4 regions of the Rhizobium sp. TH2 genome follow, and region 1 is predicted to be linked to each of the others. Evidence: predicted binding sites of a transcription regulator. Region 1 holds the regulator's gene; each other region holds the start of a gene.

Region 1 (4,524 bases):
CTGCGGCACTTCCTGCACCAAGCCGTAAAGCTCCGACGTGGAGGCCTGGTAGAAGCGGGTCTTCTTCTCCATCTTCAGGATGCGGATGGCCTCAAGCAGGCGCAACGTGCCGATGCCGTCGGCATTGGCGGTATATTCAGGCGTCTCGAAGGACACGCGCACATGGCTCTGGGCGGCGAGATTGTAGATCTCGTCCGGCTGGGCTTCCTGTACGATGCGGATCAGGTTGGTCGAATCCGTCATGTCTCCGTAATGCAGGATGAACCGCTGATCCTTCTCGTGCGGATCCTGGTAGATGTTCTCGATGCGGCTGGTGTTGAACGACGACGAGCGGCGCTTGATGCCGTGGACGATGTAACCCTTGCTCAGAAGCAGCTCGGCGAGATAGGCGCCATCCTGGCCCGTAATGCCGGTAACAAGGGCTACTTTTCTCTTGTCGTTGCTCAAATGGATTCTCCTGTCGAATGCAATCTCTGGGCTATTTGCCTGCTTGCCTCCGCGCTAGAGGCGGATTGGGGCGGCAAAATGTCGGAAGGCCGGAACACAGCACAACAATTAACCGATCACCCCGGAGGGGACGGACAAAAGCAGAAATTTCCGGAAATTCTGACCCTTCGCTTCTCCTTATCGGAGGACGCGTAAGACTGCAATCGTCCCGCCTTCGACTCGCAAATATGGCTCTGCCCGGCGGAAAACGCACGGGCCGGGAAAAGTTCCCGGCCCTGCCAAGATGCTCAGTGATAACGGCGGATGAGCCCTACGAGCTTGCCCTGAACCTTCACGCGGTCCGGGCCAAAAATGCGGGTTTCGTATGCGGGATTTGCCGCTTCGAGCGCGATCGAGGCGCCTTTCCGGCGAAAGCGCTTGAGGGTCGCTTCCTCGTCATCGACCAGCGCCACGACGATATCGCCGGGACTTGCGGTCGAACCCGTGCGGATAACGACCGTGTCGCCGTCGAGGATACCAGCCTCGATCATCGAGTCGCCCTTGACCTCCAGCGCAAAATGATCACCGCTGCCGATCATGCCGGCGGGCACCGCGATCTCGTGCGTGTTGTTCTGGATCGCCGAGATGGGCACACCCGCCGCGATGCGGCCCATGACTGGAATGGCCACGGAATCAAGCACGTCGTCGTTGGCGGGCCGGGGTTGTGGTGGCGCCTGCGGCTTGCCGAGCGAACCCTCGATGACGCTGGGGGAGAAGCCCCTGGCGGCCGGCTTCACGCTGGGCGAATAGGCCTCGGGCAGCTTGATCACCTCCAGCGCGCGGGCCCGGTTCGGCAGGCGGCGGATGAAGCCGCGCTCCTCCAGTGCCGTGATCAGACGGTGGATGCCGGATTTGGATGCGAGGTCGAGCGCATCCTTCATCTCGTCGAAGGATGGTGGAATGCCCGACTCCTTCATCCGCTCGTGAATGAAGAGAAGCAATTCCTGCTGTTTTCTGGTTAGCATGTTCAAACCCCGGCAGAATCGTGAAACAAATCTGGAACAAACACTATATGTTCCATTTATGTTCTGCAAGGGCTTAATTTTTGCTTATATCTGCATGTGATCATGCGATTTTCGGCGGTGGGACCACAAAAAAAGCAATCTGGTATGAACTGTGGCGCATCGCGCGCGGAAATCTTCAGGATTTGCCTGGCATTGCCGCACGCAATGTATCGTTGATGCGCTCCTGCCAGCCGGGACCTGCTTCCTGGAAATACGCCAGAACATCGCTGTCGATCTTGAGCGAAACCAGTTCCCTGGTGTTGGGCAAGGCCGGCCGCTCGACGGCAGGCGCTGCGGCCGCCTTTTTCGCTGGCTTGAACAATGCTTCAGCGGCATCCATGGCGCTGACGGGTCTGCGGGGTGTGTTGGCCATGGTTTCACTTTCCGTTTATTGATTGCAGGATCTCGACGATCATTTCCGATTAATTCTCTCCCGTCCACCGCATTCGATCACGCGCTATCTTCGGCGGATGCTCGTGGAGCTCACACCTTCTCCGGGTTGGCAAGCACCGGATCGGCACGCAAGCGCTCGGAGGCGAAGTCCACGAATGCGCGGAGGCGGCCGGAGGCGGATCTGCCTTCGGCATGCACGATGTGGATGGGCACGGGTTCCTGTTCGAACTCGGCAAGCACGGTCCTGAGGCGGCCGGCCCTGACATGAGCGGCGACCTGATAGGACTGGAAGCGCGACAGTCCCCAACCGGCGATCGCCGCATCGATGACGGCGTCATTGGTGTTGCAGGTGAGGCGGGTCGAGATCGGCACACGAATCTTGGTTCCCTTGCCGAATTGCCACTCCGTGCCGCCGAAAATGCCGTCGCGGCCGATCAGCCGATGGGATGTCAGGTCCCGCGGAATTCTGGGTTCGCCGTGCCGGTCGAAATAGTCGGGCGATCCGCACACGACCTGCCGGATGAAGCCGACGCGTCGTGCGGTCAGGCCTGAGGAGGGCAGGTGGGCGATGCGGATGGCAACGTCTATACCCTCATCCACGAGATTGGTGACGCGGTCGAGCAGAAGGAACCGCACCTGCACGGCCGGATGGAGATCGAGGAAATCCAGCAGGATCGGCAGGACGTAGAGCCTGCCGAAAAGCACCGGCGCGGTGATGGTAATCGCACCCGCCGGATTGCCGAAACTGCCCGCGGCATTGGCCTCGGCCTCGGCGATTTCAGCGAGGATCCGACGGCAATCGGCGACATAGCCTTCGCCGGCTGCGGTCAGCTTCACCGAGCGGGTGGTGCGAATCAGCAGGCGTGTGCCTATCTCGGCCTCGAGAGACGCAACCGCGCGGGTCACCGCTGGTGCGCTCAGATGCATCGCCTTGGCGGCGGCGGCGAAACCACCGGAATCGACCACTTCAGTGAAAATGCGCATTCCCTGCAAGCGGTCCATATTTTGCTCTATTGTTATTTCGCCTGACGCAACAGTGTAGTTCCATGTTCGCCGATTATCAATTCAGTAAGAAACAATCATATTGAGCTTTCCCAATTATTGGAGGTCAAAATGAAACTCTATAATTTCACGCTCTCGGGCCATTCGCATCGCGCCAGGCTGTTCCTCTCGCTGCTCGGCGTCGATTGCGAGATCATCGATGTCGATCTTGCACAGCGTGCGCACAAATCGCCGGAGTTTTTGGCCCTGAACACACTCGGCCAGGTGCCGGTGCTGGAAGATGAGGGCGTGATCATCGCCGACTCCAATGCGATCCTGGTCTATCTCGCCAAGAAATTCGGCCGTACGGATTGGCTGCCGGAAGATGCCCACAGCGCAGCCGAAGTGCAGCGCTGGCTTTCCGTGGCTGCCGGGCAGCTTGCCCATGGTCCGGCTCAGGCGCGGCTGATCACGGTGTTCAACGCGCCCTACAGGCCGGAAGAAGTTATTCCGCGCGCCCATGCCATACTTGACGTCCTCAACCAGGAGCTTGGGCAGCGCAAATGGATTGCGGGCGGCACCGCGCCCAGCATCGCGGATGTCGCTCTTTACAGCTATGTCGCCCGAGCACCGGAAGGCAATGTGGAATTGGGCGGCTATCAGCACATCCTCGCTTGGCTTGACAGGGTCGAAAACCTGCCGGGCTTCGTGGAATTTCCGCTTGCCTCGGCCGTTCGAGCCGCGTGAGGGCTTTACGATGTTGCAAAATCTCAAAGTCGATAGTCCCTGGCATCCCGGTGAGGTCGCGCTGCAGGCTTCGCTCGGCGTTGCCGAACGGCTGGCCGAGGTCGGCAGGCACGTCATCCGTGACCATCTCATCGAGCAGCATCAGCTGTTCTATCCGCTGCTGCCGATGGCTGTCCTGGCCTCCGTGGACGCTGCCGGCGATGCCTGGGCGACTGTAAGAACAGGCTATCCTGGTTTCATGCAGGCGATCGATGATCGATATCTGCATCTCGATTTGAAGCGTGATCCTCGCGATCCCGCCGATGCGGGAATGGATGACGGAAGGGCAATAGGCATGCTGGGGATCGATCTCGGCACGCGCCGCCGCAACCGGCTCAACGGCGAGGTTGTTCACAGCGACACCGGCCTCAGCGTGCGCGTCGAGCAGAGCTTCGGCAACTGCCCGAAATATATCCAGCTGCGTGGCGCGTACTATGCCAGTGATCCTACTTTGCCGTCCGAGGTGATTCCGGAGATGGCGGACTCGATGGGCGAGGATGCGCGAAGCTTGGTCCGGCGGGCGGATACGTTCTTCGTTGCCAGCTATGCCGATCTGGCCGATGGTCGTCGTCAGGTCGATGTCTCACATCGCGGCGGCCCGCCGGGCTTCGTCAGGATCGATGGCGATGTGCTTGTCATTCCCGACTATGCCGGCAATCTGTTTTTCAACACGCTGGGCAATATAGCGGTCAATCCGCGCGTGGGCCTCACTTTCGTGGATTTCGAGAGCGGTGGTTTGCTGCAATTGAGCGGCGACGCCTTCATTATGGACCCGGTCGAGACGGCGCTGTTGCCCGGCGCGGAGCGGATGTGGCGCTTCACGCCACGAAAGGTCGTCTGGCGGCCCGGCGTGCTGGCATTGCGTTGGGATTTT
Region 2 (4,187 bases), 2.2 Mb from region 1:
CATAGGTCTTGCGGATCCAGTGAAAGCGGGCCGCAACCGATCCGCGGTTTTGAAGCCGCCAACCCGACGAGGGCGGCAGGAAGGCATAGCCGCCGGGTGCGAGAACGTGGGACATTCCCGCCAGTTCGATCGTGACTTCGCCTTCCATGACGAAAAGCACACCCTCGGCATGCGGATCCGGTTCCGCCTGCTCGCTGCCGCCGCCTGGGGCGACCTCCATGATGTATTGCGAGAAGGTCTCGGCAAAGCCGGAGAGCGGGCGGGCGATGATCCAGAGACGCGTGCCGCTCCAGAAGGGCAGGTAGCTGGTGACGATATCCATCATCACGCCCTTCGGAATCACCGCATAGGCCTCGGTGAAGACCGCGCGGCCGGTGAGCAGTTCCGTCTGCGCCGGCGAGCCGCCTTTCGGCGCGTAGTAGTTTGGCTTTGTCACTTTGCACTCCGCGAAGTATTTTGCGTATCATCGTCGCGCCAGCGACAGCGTCAGACCGCCGCGATGGCACGTCGTGTCGATGTATCGATATTCGACGGTCTTGTTTAGCCGTTTCCGGCTCTGAAAAGCAAAACACTCTTCATGCCATGACGGGCATTTGTATCCGCGCTGAAAGGCGCCGTTCATGCTCCAGCAGCCAGCGCTTGCGTTCAATGCCGCCGCCATAACCGGCCAGCGACCCATTGCCGCCGACCAGTCGGTGGCAGGGCACGACGAGGCTGACGGGGTTGAGCGCATTGGCCATCCCCACGGCGCGCGCGGCATTCGGCCTGCCGAGTGTTACGGCCATCTGGCCGTAGGTGCGGGTTTCGCCGGGTGGGATGGCGCGCAAGGCTTCCCAAGCGTGGCGCTGGAACTCCGTGCCGCCGCCATCGACCTCGATCGCGTCAAGCGCCGTGAGATCGCCTTCGAAATAAGCACGGATGGCGGATGTGATCTCGCTCGGTTCGTGCACTGGTTCCAGCATCGGCTCTTTCCCGAATCGTGCCCGCAACATCGGCATCAACCGGTGCTCGACATCGCCGAACTCCATGGCGAGCAGCCTGCCGCCATCGGCCACCATACGGATGGGGCCGATGACGTGATCATCCATGATCGTGTGGATCAGCAAGCGTCGGGCCTACAGCGCCAGCGATTGCTGCACCGGCTTGGGTGGCGCGACCTGGACGCCCTCCAGTTCCAGCATGCGCTGCTTGGAATTCGAGCCGCCCGGCGCCGAGAAGCCGCCGATCTTGTTGCCGGCCGCCAGCACGCGATGGCAGGGGATGATCAGCGCAACGGGGTTCTTCGCCATCGCCTCGCCGACGTCGCGCGCCGCTTCCGGTCGCGCGCCGAGTTCCTTTGCAAGTGTGCCATAAGTGGTGGTGTGGCCCCAGCCGATGCGGCGCGCGGCGGCGTAGATTTCCTTGAAGAAATCCTCCTGATTGGAGAGATCAAGCGTCACATCAGAGAAATCCACCGTCTCTCCGGCGAAATAACGCTTCACTTGGGCAATGGTGTCAGCCACTTCCACAGGCGGCGTCGCGGGCTCGGCACCCGCGATACGGCGCGGCAGCAGGCGCTCGGTGCCATCATGGGTGCTGGTCGGCAGCTGGAAGCGCGTAATGCCCGCGTCATTCCACGCAATACCGCAGAAGCCGCCGGCGGTTTCGAAGATATGATAGTGCTGAATTTTCCGGCTCATATCAGAGACTCCTCGTTTCAACTTGTCCCCAAGATGGTGCTTGCAGGCCCAGAATTCCACCCGATTCTTGCAATGTCAACAGTTCCGCCTTGAAATATGTTCCCTCTTTGTTCTTGATTTTCTGGCCCCATGGATTAGACTTCGCCGCGTGCCCCGAGGAGACTTCCCATGCTCAATCAACTCGACTTTGGATCGGGACCGAAGCCGCCGACGAGGCGGCCCACGGGCAGTAATCTTTTTACCGCGCTGCGCCCGGACGAGGCGACCGCGCGACAGGTGCATACCGTCGCCCGCGATATCCGAGACATGTATCGCGCCCATCGTCAGCCGCTGTCATCCAGGCGGCTCCATGTGAGTTTGATCAATCTTGGCCATAGCGAAGAGCTGGAAGACAGCATGATTTTCACGGCAAGGGAGGCGATCGACAAAGCCCGTTTCGAGCCCTTTACGATCACGTTCGACCGCATCATGACCTTCAAGCAAGAAACGGCGCGGCCTGTCGTCCTGTGCGGTAACGGCGAAAACATTGGGCTGCTGAAGCTCACGGCACAACTGGCCGATGCACTCGATGGCGTCGGCCTGGACGTCGGCTACAATCCGACGTTCCTGCCACATATGACGCTGCTCTATCACCATGCGCCGATCGAAGATCACCACCTTTCGACCCCGATCACATGGACGGTGAACGAGGTATGGCTGATCCACAGCCTGCTGGGACAGGGGCGCTATGAATTTCTTTGGCCGCTGAGGAATTGATCGATGCGCCTGCAACATTCAGGCGTTTGCGGCACGGAGGCGTTCAGCGGCTTCGATGAGCTGTTCAGGTGCGGAGCGAAGTTCGAAGCGGCCGCCTTCGAGCACGACCTGGTTGCGGCCGGCGGCCTTGGCGGCATAGAGACACTCGTCTGCCCTGACCATGGCCTCGACCGGCGAGGCTTCGCTTTCGCCGATGGCGGCGACGCCGAAACTCACGGTGATCTGCCGGTCGATGGCTATGTGACGCCAGTCCCGGGCTGCAAAGCGGATGCGGATCGACTGCGCCAGCACGCCGCCTTCGGCAAGGCTGGCACCCGGAATGAAGATCACGAATTCCTCGCCGCCGAAGCGTGCCGAGATCGCGTGGGCGGGCAGGCTGTTGCCGAGTTCGGCCGCCAGCTCGGCGATCACCCGATCGCCTGCGGCATGCCCGAAACGGTCGTTGACCTGCTTGAAATGATCGATATCGCAGATCAGGACAGTGCCTTCATACCGCCCGGAATCCTTCTTCGGCGCAAGCGCGCCATCGAAGCCGCGCCGGTTGTAAAGTCCCGTCAGCGGATCGCGATCGGCCGCATCGCGATAGCTGAGAAGCGTGGCCGCGGTGATCGAACCCAAAACGGAGAGCGCAAAGAGCAGGCCGACCGCACTGGTCGTGATCTGCATGGCCCAGGCGTATGACGACGTCGCGAAATCCTCCAGCCGATTGCTCGATTTGACGAGGAAGACGAACACCATGACCCGCGCCAATGTGTCGAGCACCACCAGGCTGCTCATGACGATCAGCGCGCGGTCGGCGAGCTTGGTCGCGCGGTCCATCACCTTCAGCAGGGCGAAGCCGAGCAGGCAGGAGGTGGCGACATCGTTGAGGAAGAGTTCGGCATGCAGGCTGCGTTCGACAAGCACGACATAGAGGTCGATGAGCAGATAGACCAGAACGAAGATGGCACGCTCGCGCCGGTAGAGCGGTATCGAGAACTGTACGAGGAGAGCCTCGGCATAGAAGAAGAAGCCCGCGACAAAGAATGCATCGCCCGAAAGAGCGCCGATTTCCACCGGCAGCGGCACGACCGACGCAATGAATCCGAGCGCGCTGAAACCGAAGCCCAATCCCCATGCCCTGCCCGACGGCACATTGAAGCGCGACAGAACGAGGAACACGGCTGAGAATGTCACCATCATGATCGGCAACAGGAAAGATAGGGCGGAGGTCGATTCCATCAAGTGTCCCCGGAAGCCGCCAGCGGAGGAAGGACGGCCGCCTGCTATCTAGCCTTTTTGCCGTTAAGAATCGCTGAAGTCGGGACGCGAAAAAGTGCATGCGCCGTGGACTTTTCCGCGCCGCGCTTTGTGATAAAGACAGGGCGGAATAGAGGTATGGAAGTGGGCGAATGACGGTCAGAATCTACGGGATCAAGAACTGCGACACGATGAAGAAAGCCTTCGACTGGCTGAAGTCGCACGGCATCGCCTATGACTTTCACGATTACCGCGCCGTGGGTATCGATGCGGCGACCGTCAAGGCCTGGTGCGACAGCGTCGGCTGGGAGAAGGTGCTCAACAAGGCGAGCACCACTTTCAAGGAATTGCCCGATGCCGACAAGGTCGGCCTCAACGAGGACAAGGCAATCGCCCTGATGGCGCGCGAGCCGACGATGATCAAGCGGCCGGTGCTGATCGTAGGTGAGACGATCCTGAACGGGTTTAAGCCGGCTGTCTATGAAGCAGTTCTGAAAGGATAACCATCTCGAC
Region 3 (4,524 bases), 1.0 Mb from region 1:
CCCGCGTGATGCCGACATAGGCGAGGCGGCGCTCTTCCTCCAGCCCCGAGCGGCCGCCTTCGTCGAGTGCGCGCTGGTGCGGGAACAGGCCTTCCTCCCAGCCGGGCAGGATGACGGTGTCGAATTCCAGGCCCTTGGCGGAATGCAGCGTCATGATCGAGACGGCATCGAGCGATGCGTTCTGCTCGACATCCATGACCAGCGCGACATGTTCGAGAAAGCCGCGCATCGACTCGAAGCTCTCCATCGAGCGGATGAGTTCCTTGAGGTTTTCGAGCCGGCCCGGCGCTTCGGCCGTCTTGTCGGCCTTCCACATGTCGGTATAGCCCGACTCCTCGAGGATCTGCTCGGCGAGTTCCGTGTGCGGAATGGTCTCGAGCGCTTTCTGCCAGCGCTGGAAATTCTGCACCACGTCAAAGAGCGCCTTGCGGGGCTTGGGCTTGAGCTCCTCGGTCTCGACGATGTCGGCGGAGGCCTGCAGGATCGGGATGTCGCGCGAGCGGGCGTAATCGTGCAGGAAGCGGAGCGTCGTGTCGCCGAGGCCGCGCTTCGGCGTATTGACGATGCGCTCGAAGGCGAGGTCGTCGGCCGGCTGGCAGACGAGGCGGAAATAGGCCATGGCGTCGCGGATTTCGAGCCGCTCGTAGAAGCGCGGACCGCCGATGACGCGGTAGTTGAGGCCGAGCGTGACGAAGCGGTCTTCGAATTCGCGCATCTGGAACGAGGCGCGGACGAGGATCGCCATGTCGTTGAGATTGTGCTGCTGGCGCTGCAACTGCTCGATCGTCTCGCCGATGGCGCGGGCTTCCTCCTCCGAATCCCAGGAGGCATGGACCTGCACCTTCTCGTGATCGGGATCGTCCTGCTCGGTGAACAGCGTCTTGCCCAACCGGCCCTCGTTGTGGGCGATCAGGTGGCCGGATGCGCCGAGGATATGGGCGGTCGAGCGGTAATTACGCTCGAGCCGGATGACGGTGGCGCCGGGGAAATCCTTCTCGAAGCGGAGGATGTTGTCGACATCGGCGCCGCGCCAGCCATAGATCGCTTGGTCGTCATCGCCGACGCAGCAAATATTTACTCCACTAATCTCCCCCTCAAGGGGGGAGATCGGACGTGGCGCGGCCTTGTTCCCTTTTGGCTTCTGCGCCAGCAGCCGCAGCCACATATATTGCGCCGTATTGGTATCCTGGTACTCGTCGACCAGAATGTAACGGAAGCGGTTCTGGTAGTCGGCGAGGATATCCGGGTTGGTCTTGAGAATGCGGATCGGGTGCATCAACAGGTCGCCGAAATCGCAGGCGTTGAGCGTCCTCAGCCGGTTCTGGTAGGCGGTGTAGAGCGCGCGGCCCTTGCCGTTGGCGAAGGCGCGGGAATCGCCTTCCGGGATCTGGTCGGGGTCGAGGCCCTTGTTCTTCCAGCCGTCGATCATCAGCGCGAACTGCTTGGCCGGCCAGCGCTTGTCGTCCAACCCCTCGGCCACGATCAGCTGCTTCAGAAGCCGGATGACGTCGTCGGTATCGAGGATGGTAAAATCGGATTTCAGCGACACGAGTTCGGCATGGCGGCGCAGGAATTTCACGCCGATCGAATGGAACGTGCCGAGCCAGGGCATGCCCTCGACGGCTTCACCCGCTAAGTGAGAGATACGCTCGCGCATTTCGCGCGCGGCCTTGTTGGTGAAGGTGACTGCCAGGATCTGGCTGGGGAAGGCGCGGCCCATCTCCAGGATATGGGCGATGCGGGTGGTGAGCACGCGCGTCTTGCCAGTGCCGGCGCCGGCGAGCACCAGGACGGGGCCATCGAGCGTTTCGACGGCGCGCAGCTGTTCGGGGTTCAGGCCTTCGAGATAGGAGGCGCGGGGGCGGGCACCGTTGCGGGCGGCCATGGCACGCGCGGCAAGACCGCTGGGGCCGGCGGGGCGCTCGGCCGCCGGCTTCGGGTCCTGCTTCTGCTGCCGGGGTGCCGGCTCTTCGTCAAAGAAGGGAATGTCGTCAAAGCCAGATATCATCGGGTTTCCCATGCATGATTCGGCTGGTCTTGGCAAAGCCTGGTCACGATTTGTTCGCTTTTCAGGTTCACGATTACATTACATTTCATCCATGTGGCAAATCAATCTTGCCGCCTGATACGTAATGAAAGATAAGAATCTAGAGTGCCTAACAAAACCCCGTGGGGTCGGTTGGCCGGTGCTTTTCGCCGCTCACGTCGTCGCCGATCCTCGCCGATGGCTATGCATCGACTGCGGTCGGCTCCTCGTCAGCGGCGAAAATCCCTCGCCCAACCTCCGCCCAGAGGTTTTGTTAGGCACACGGGGGAGCGAGATACACTGGTTTGGGCCGGAGAATTGTATGCGAATCGTAACCCAGTTGCTGACAGGACTTGTTTTTCTCGTCGTGGGTGCATTGATCCTGATGCATTTCATGCCGGGATCGGCAACGCTTGCGCGCCAGGTCGGCGTACCGGAAACGATGATCCACCTCGTGGCCCGCGAGACGCCCACGGCGAAGGCGCCTGAAGAAGGTAATCGCCGCGGAGGCAACCGCGACCAGACCGTGGTGGTAAAGGCGGCCGAAAAAGGCAAGATCAACGACAGCTTGCGCGCCATCGGCGATGGTGATGCGGCCCGCTCGGTCGCAGTGACGCCGCTTGTCTCCGGGCAGATCGCCGAACTGATGGTCAAGTCCGGACAGCGCGTGAAGGCAGGTGACGTGATCGCCACGCTCGACGACGATGTCGAGAAGATCGCGACGCAGACCGCGAAAGTCGCGCTGCAGGCCGCCACCAACAAGATGACGCGTAACGAAGACCTCAAGAAGATCATCTCGCAGGCCGATTACCAGGATACGCAGACGGCGGTGGAGACCGCGAGGCTGGTCGCCTCGGCGGCGGAGCTTGCGCTGCAGCGGCGCATCGTACGCGCGCCGATCGACGGTATCGCTGGCATCGTCAATGTCGAAATCGGTGACTACGTGACTGTGAGCACGCCTCTGGTGACGCTGGACGACCGCTCGAAGCTGCTCGTCGATTTCTGGGTGCCGGAGCGGTTCACGGGGTTGATCAAGGAAGGCCAGGAGGTCGCGGCGCGACCGATCGCGCGGCCGGGCAAGAGCTTTCCCGGCAAGATCGAGGCGATCGACAACCGCATCGATCCGGCGAGCCGCACATTGCATGTGCGTGCCGTGATCGAGAACCAGGGCGACGACCTGCGCGCCGGCCAGTCCTTCGAGGTCGTCGTCAACCTTCCCGGTGATATGTGGCCTTCGGTCAGCCCGCTCGCCATTCAGTGGGACAGCACCGGCTCCTATGTCTGGCGCGTCAATGCGGACAAGAAGGTCGAGCGCGTTTCGGCGGCGATCATCCAGCGCAATCAGGACGACGTGCTGGTCGATGGCGACGTCAAGCCCGGCGACCGGATCGTCATCGAGGGCCTGCAGCAGCTCAAGGCCGGCGCGACCGTCAAGATTTTCGGTGAAGACAAGAAGAACGACAAGGTGGCGGATGCCGAAGGGACGGTGAAACCTTGAGCCCGGGTGGTCGCATCAAGGAAGCCTTCTCCGCCTCGCTTTTCGTGCGGCGGCCGATCCTGGCGCTGGTTCTCAATACGCTGATCGTGGTGGCGGGCCTCGCGGCCTTCAACGGCATCGAGGTGCGCGAACTGCCCTCGATCGACCGGCCCGTGATCACGGTCCGGACCGATCTCGACGGCGCATCGCCCGAGACGATGGACCGCGAGGTGACCGACACGATCGAAGGCGCCGTGGCGCGCGTGACGGGCCTGAAATCGGTATCCTCGGTTTCGGCCTTCGGCAACAGCCGTGTGACGCTGGAATTCTCCGACACGACCGATCTGGCGGTGGCCGCCGCCGACGTGCGCGATGCGCTCGCGCGGGTGACCGACGACCTGCCCGACGGCACGATCGCGCCGCGCGTGATCAAGGCGGATGCCGATTCCCAGCCGGTGCTGCGCATCGCGGTGACCTCGTCGACCATGAAGGCCGAGGACCTGACCGTCTATATCGAGGACGTGATCGAAAACCGGCTCGCCTCGGTCGAAGGCGTCGCCGACGTGCAGTATTTCGGCGACAAGCAGAAGAGCTTCCGCATCGATCTCGACCAGGCCAAGCTCGCCAGCCGCGGCATGACGGTGGCGGATATCCGCACCGCGCTGTCGACCGCGGCCTTCGACGTGCCGGCGGGCACGATCGAAAGCAGTTCGACCAATATCGTGGTGCGTGCGAGTTCCGACATCACGACGCCGCAGGAGTTCGAATCGCTCATCATCAACGGCAAGGTTCGTCTCGGCGACGTTGCCAATGTGACGCTGGGCGCCGAGGACGGTACGTCGACCATGCGCTCGAACGGCATATCAGGCGTCGGCCTCGGCATCATCCGCCAGGCGCAGTCGAACACGCTCGACATTTCCGACGGCATAAGGAAGGTCGTGGACGAGCTCTCCAAGACCCTGCCCAAGGGCATGGAGATGCGGGTGACAAGCGACGACGCGAGCTTCATTCGCGGCGCGAT
Region 4 (4,524 bases), 1.8 Mb from region 1:
CAGGGAATTCGGAGTTCATGCGGAAAGCGAGATCGCCGGCGGAGAGCTTGCCGAGCGCATCCTTCAACTGGCCGACCACGAACTGTTGCACGCGCGCATTCTCGCTGCGCTCTGCCTCGGTTCGGCTGCGCTCATCCTCGCCGCGGCGGCGGGCCTCGGTGGCTTCGGCTTCCAGACGGTTGCTATCGGCGAGGCGGTGGCGGAAGGTTTCGAGCGCCTGGGCGACGGCGCCGGTTTCATCCTGGCGGTCCTGGCCGGAGACGGGCGCGCTGTAATCGCCAGCGCTCATGCGGCCGACATCGCCGATCAGGCCTTCGAGCGGCTTGGCGACGAAGCCGCGAGCGGCGAAGTAGAGGCCGGCAAGTGCCGCAAGCAACACGGCAATGCCGCCGATGACCATCATTATGGTCTGGTCACGCACGGGCGTGGCGAGCGCAGCATCCGGGATATCGACGAGCAGCACCCAGCTGACATTGAGATCCGGCAGCGCGAAGGGGTAGACGAGGCGATTGAAGCGGGCGCCGTCGGCCCCTTCGATATCCGTAAGGGTCGTCATCTTGCCATCGGTGAGCGCGGCCTTCACGGCATCCGGCGACACATCCTTATAGTCTTTGTTGAGCAGGTCCGCACTGGGCGAGACCAGCCATTTGCCATCCTGCGACAGCAGCAGCACCCGGCCCGTGCCGAAGGGCGTGAGCTTGGCGAGGCTCTCCTGCAGCATGCCGAGAGAGACATCGACCCCCGTGACGCCGATCAGCTTGCCATCCGACATGACGGGATAGGCGATCGAGCTCATGGCGGTCGGCGGAACGATTTCCGAGGCGACATAGGGCTTGGTGATCGCTCCCATCTGCGATGTCGCTGCTTTCTCGTACCATTCCGCCGCGTAGTCCTCGGCAAACGTGCTGAAGCTCGCCGAGCCATCCTTGGCCTTGGTCCAATAGGGCGTGAAGACGCCGTTCTTGTTGCCGCCGAGATCGAGCTTGTCCTTGGATTCCGCCTGGCGCTTGTCGAAGCCTTCAGGCGCTTCCGCAAACCAACTGCCGAACGCCATCTTCTGCTGTTCGAGGCCGGTCTTGAGAATATCAATCACCGCCTTGCGGTCGAACGAGCCGAGCTGATGACCATGCGAAATGACGCCGGACATGGTACGCGCGGCGCTGGCGAGCGCCCCGGTCTCCGTGACGATGCCCTGCGCGATCGCCTTGGCCTCGGTCTCGGCCTGGGCCATGATCAGCGAATGAACGCGATCACGCGTCTGGCCGATCAATACGAAATTGGAAGCGAGAAGAAGAAGAGCAATGATGGCGCCGGTGACAAGCAGGAGCTTCGGCGCAAGAGACTTCGGGGCGAATTTCAACATGACGGCCTCGGAACGAGTGGCGGGTGAGTTGCCGCTTCCATCATGGAAAAGTCATTGCATTCAAGGCAATAAGCCGGTCAACAAAGCACGGACAGGCGGCATGGTCTTGTCTAAAGCCAATTGGTTAATGACTGGCGAACGGTGCACCGCGACATTTTGACTCCTGCGCCGTCGCGGGATTCCACCGCCGGTCAAGCAGTCTTGAGATTCTTCTGGACGTCGCGGTCAAACGGGATCGACGGCTGCGCGCCAGCCTTCGTGCAGGCGAGCGAGCCGGCGACGGCCGCCCGTTGCAGTGCCGCCTCGAAGCGCAGTCCCCGGTCGAGGCCGGCAGCGAAATAACCGCAGAACGTATCGCCCGCACCAACCGTATCGACGGGCTCGATCTTCAGCCCTGCGGCGCGATGGAGGCTGCCGTTGCGGACGGCGACCACACCCTCTGCGCCGAGCGTGACGATCAGGGTCTGCTTGGTTTCCTGGTTGATCCGCAGCATCTCGGCCTCGCGGGATGCACTGTCGAGCGCCTTCTTGCCCGAGAACAATTCGAACTCGGTTTCGTTGGCGATGACGACATCCGCCATCTCGGCCAGCCGCTTGGCATCGGGTGTGATCGGCGCGATGTTGACCACCGATATGACGCCTTTTTCCTTCGCGGCCTTGAGGCCTGCCTCGATCGCCGCCGGCGGGATCTCCATCTGCAGCATCAGCGTGTCGCCGCGCTTCATATCGCCCACCGCTGCCTTGGCATCCTCCGCCGTCACGGTGCCGTTGGCGCCGGCGACGATGGCGATGACATTTTCGCCATCGGTGCCGACGAAGATCAGTGCCACGCCGGTGGCCTTGGACGCGCTCTTGACGCGATTGAGATTGACGCCATCGTAACGAAGATACGTGAGCGCCGGCACCGCGAATTCGTCCTCACCGGTGGCGCCTGCCATGATCACATCGGCGCCGGCGCGGCGAGCGGCCAGCGCCTGGTTGGCGCCCTTGCCGCCGGGCGCGGTGACGAAATTTTCGCCAGTAACGGTCTCGCCCGGCTTCGGTAGCCGCGAAACGCTGGCGATGAGATCCATGTTGATGGAACCGAGGACGGTGATCATTTTTCTGGCCTGTTCTTGTGATTTCCCCAGGACACCAATGGCCTGGATTCTCAGTCCTCGTCAACCACTCTCAGCTTCAATTGGCCGGTGCGGCTTTCAACACTACGCGACGGCGCCTCGACGGGATTGGAGACCGCGCCTTGCGGCGGCACGACCTCGAACTCCATCGCCTCGATCCGCTCGCCGCGCTTGGCGAGTTTGCTCGATGACGTGACGATCTGCTCGACATCCTTCTGGGCTGCCGAGAAATGCCCCTGCAGTTTCTGCACCCGGTCATCGAGGCGCGTGAGATCCTCCATCAGACGGATGACCTCGCCCTGGATGAGATGGGCCTGCTCGCGCATGCGCTGGTCCTTCAACACCGCCTGGATGACCTGGATGGACAGCATCAAAAGCGAGGGCGAGACGATGACGATCCGCGCCTTGTGGGCGCGCTGGACGATGCCCTCGAAATTCTCGTGGATCTCGGCGAAGATCGATTCCGATGGCACGAACATGAACGCCGTGTCCTGCGTCTCGCCGCGGATCAGGTACTTGTCCGAGATATCCTTGATATGGACCTCGATATCCCTGCGGAACTGCTGGCTGGCGATCTTGGCGCCATCGGGACCCGCATCGCGGATCGCGTTCCAGGCTTCGAGCGGGAACTTGGCATCGACGACGAGCGAGGGCTGGCCGTTCGGCATCCTGATCAGGCAGTCGGGTCGCGAACTGTTGGAGAGGGTTGCCTGGAATTCATAGGCACCCATGGGCAAGCCATCGGCGACGATCGTTTCCATACGTGACTGGCCGAAGGCACCGCGAGTCTGCTTGTTCGACAGGATGGCCTGAAGCCCGACGACATCCTTCGCCAGCGCCTGGATATTGTTCTGCGCCGTATCGATGACGGCGAGCCGTTCCTGCAGGCGGCGCAGGTTTTCGTGCGTCTGCTTTGTCTGTTCGGTCATGGTCTGGCCGATGCGGTGCGTCATGCCGTCGATACGCTGGTTGATCGACTGGTTGAGCTCGTGCTGGCGCGAGCCGAACACATCCGTCATCGCGGCGATGCGGCCCTGCATTTCGGTCTGCGCTTTGAGAATCTCCGCCATGCGGAGTTCGGCCTCGCCAGCGCGGCGTTCGGCGTCCAGACGCGCATTCTCCGCCGAGCGACGCGACGCCGACCAGCCAAGGGCGGCCAGTATCAACATTGCGACAAGCGCCACGCCCGCCGCTATCAGAAGAATTGCCAGCGTGACCGGGTATTGACCGAGGGTGAAGAGCGTCGTGTTAAGTGGGATGAGATCCTGCATCGGGCGACCATAACAGATTCGCGCGCGGTGACCAGATCAAAACGGGAACAGCACTGCGACCTATTCCCATTTCAAACACTGCAATTTCAAGGGATCATGAATATTGCAAGAATTCCCGCGCTGTACTAAGTGAGACGCCATGACGATCAAGCCTCTCATCATCCTTCCCGACCCGGTGCTTCGCCAGGTTTCCTCCCCCATCGCGCAGGTCGATGACGCCGTGCGCAAGTTATCCGACGACATGTTGGAGACCATGTATGACGCGCCCGGCATCGGGCTGGCCGCCATCCAGGTCGGCATTCCGAAACAGATGCTGGTGATCGACCTCCACAAGGAGGGCGAGGAGAAACAGCCGCAGATATTCATCAATCCCGAGATCCTGCGCTCGTCGGACGAACGCTCGGCCTATGAAGAAGGCTGCCTGTCGATCCCGGATTACTATGCCGAGGTGGAACGGCCGGCGAAGGTCACCGTGAAATATGTCGACATCGCGGGCAAGGAACAGATCGTCGAGGCGGAGGGCTTGCTCGCCACCTGCCTGCAGCACGAGATCGACCATCTCAACGGCGTGCTCTTCATCGACTATATCTCGCGGCTGAAGCGCGAGATGGTGATCAAGAAATTCACCAAGGCGAAGATGCGGGCCTAATAGCCCGATCATTGATAATCCGATATTCTGGCACTATGATATCACTGATATCAAAGGAGCGAACGCATGGGCGATCTGCTAATCCGGAATGTGCCAGAGGATTTGAAGCGAGGGCTCGGACAA

The links. Region 1 encodes LexA, which represses DNA repair genes until DNA is damaged. Its sites were predicted from a motif close to TGTTCNNNNTGTGTTCNG; they were not measured.
Region 2: the regulator LexA is predicted to act here: its motif matches at 1,777-1,794, upstream of IHQ71_RS00075 (2'-5' RNA ligase family protein).
Region 3: the regulator LexA is predicted to act here: its motif matches at 2,049-2,066, upstream of IHQ71_RS15920 (ATP-dependent helicase).
Region 4: the regulator LexA is predicted to act here: its motif matches at 3,785-3,802, upstream of IHQ71_RS01795 (DNA recombination protein RmuC).

What each region holds. Positions count from the first base shown of each region.
Region 1 is NZ_CP062231.1:2,167,202-2,171,725, forward strand. Features, by position in the region: gene gmd (GDP-mannose 4,6-dehydratase) at 1-447, opposite strand, end outside; gene lexA (transcriptional repressor LexA) at 735-1,451, opposite strand; gene IHQ71_RS10875 (BrnA antitoxin family protein) at 1,627-1,863, opposite strand; gene IHQ71_RS10880 (LysR family transcriptional regulator) at 1,974-2,885, opposite strand; gene IHQ71_RS10885 (glutathione S-transferase family protein) at 2,997-3,611, shown strand; gene IHQ71_RS10890 (pyridoxamine 5'-phosphate oxidase family protein) at 3,622-4,524, shown strand, end outside.
Region 2 is NZ_CP062231.1:9,558-13,744, reverse strand. Features, by position in the region: gene IHQ71_RS00090 (bifunctional allantoicase/(S)-ureidoglycine aminohydrolase) at 1-436, opposite strand, end outside; gene IHQ71_RS00085 (methylated-DNA--[protein]-cysteine S-methyltransferase) at 576-1,106, opposite strand; gene IHQ71_RS00080 (methylated-DNA--[protein]-cysteine S-methyltransferase) at 1,116-1,679, opposite strand; gene IHQ71_RS00075 (2'-5' RNA ligase family protein) at 1,848-2,435, shown strand; gene IHQ71_RS00070 (GGDEF domain-containing protein) at 2,454-3,656, opposite strand; gene IHQ71_RS00065 (arsenate reductase) at 3,827-4,177, shown strand.
Region 3 is NZ_CP062231.1:3,216,739-3,221,262, reverse strand. Features, by position in the region: gene IHQ71_RS15920 (ATP-dependent helicase) at 1-2,008, opposite strand, end outside; gene IHQ71_RS15915 (efflux RND transporter periplasmic adaptor subunit) at 2,349-3,524, shown strand; gene IHQ71_RS15910 (efflux RND transporter permease subunit) at 3,521-4,524, shown strand, end outside.
Region 4 is NZ_CP062231.1:333,826-338,349, reverse strand. Features, by position in the region: gene IHQ71_RS01805 (methyl-accepting chemotaxis protein) at 1-1,363, opposite strand, end outside; gene IHQ71_RS01800 (ribokinase) at 1,555-2,463, opposite strand; gene IHQ71_RS01795 (DNA recombination protein RmuC) at 2,514-3,740, opposite strand; gene def (peptide deformylase) at 3,892-4,401, shown strand; gene IHQ71_RS01785 (plasmid stabilization protein) at 4,468-4,524, shown strand, end outside.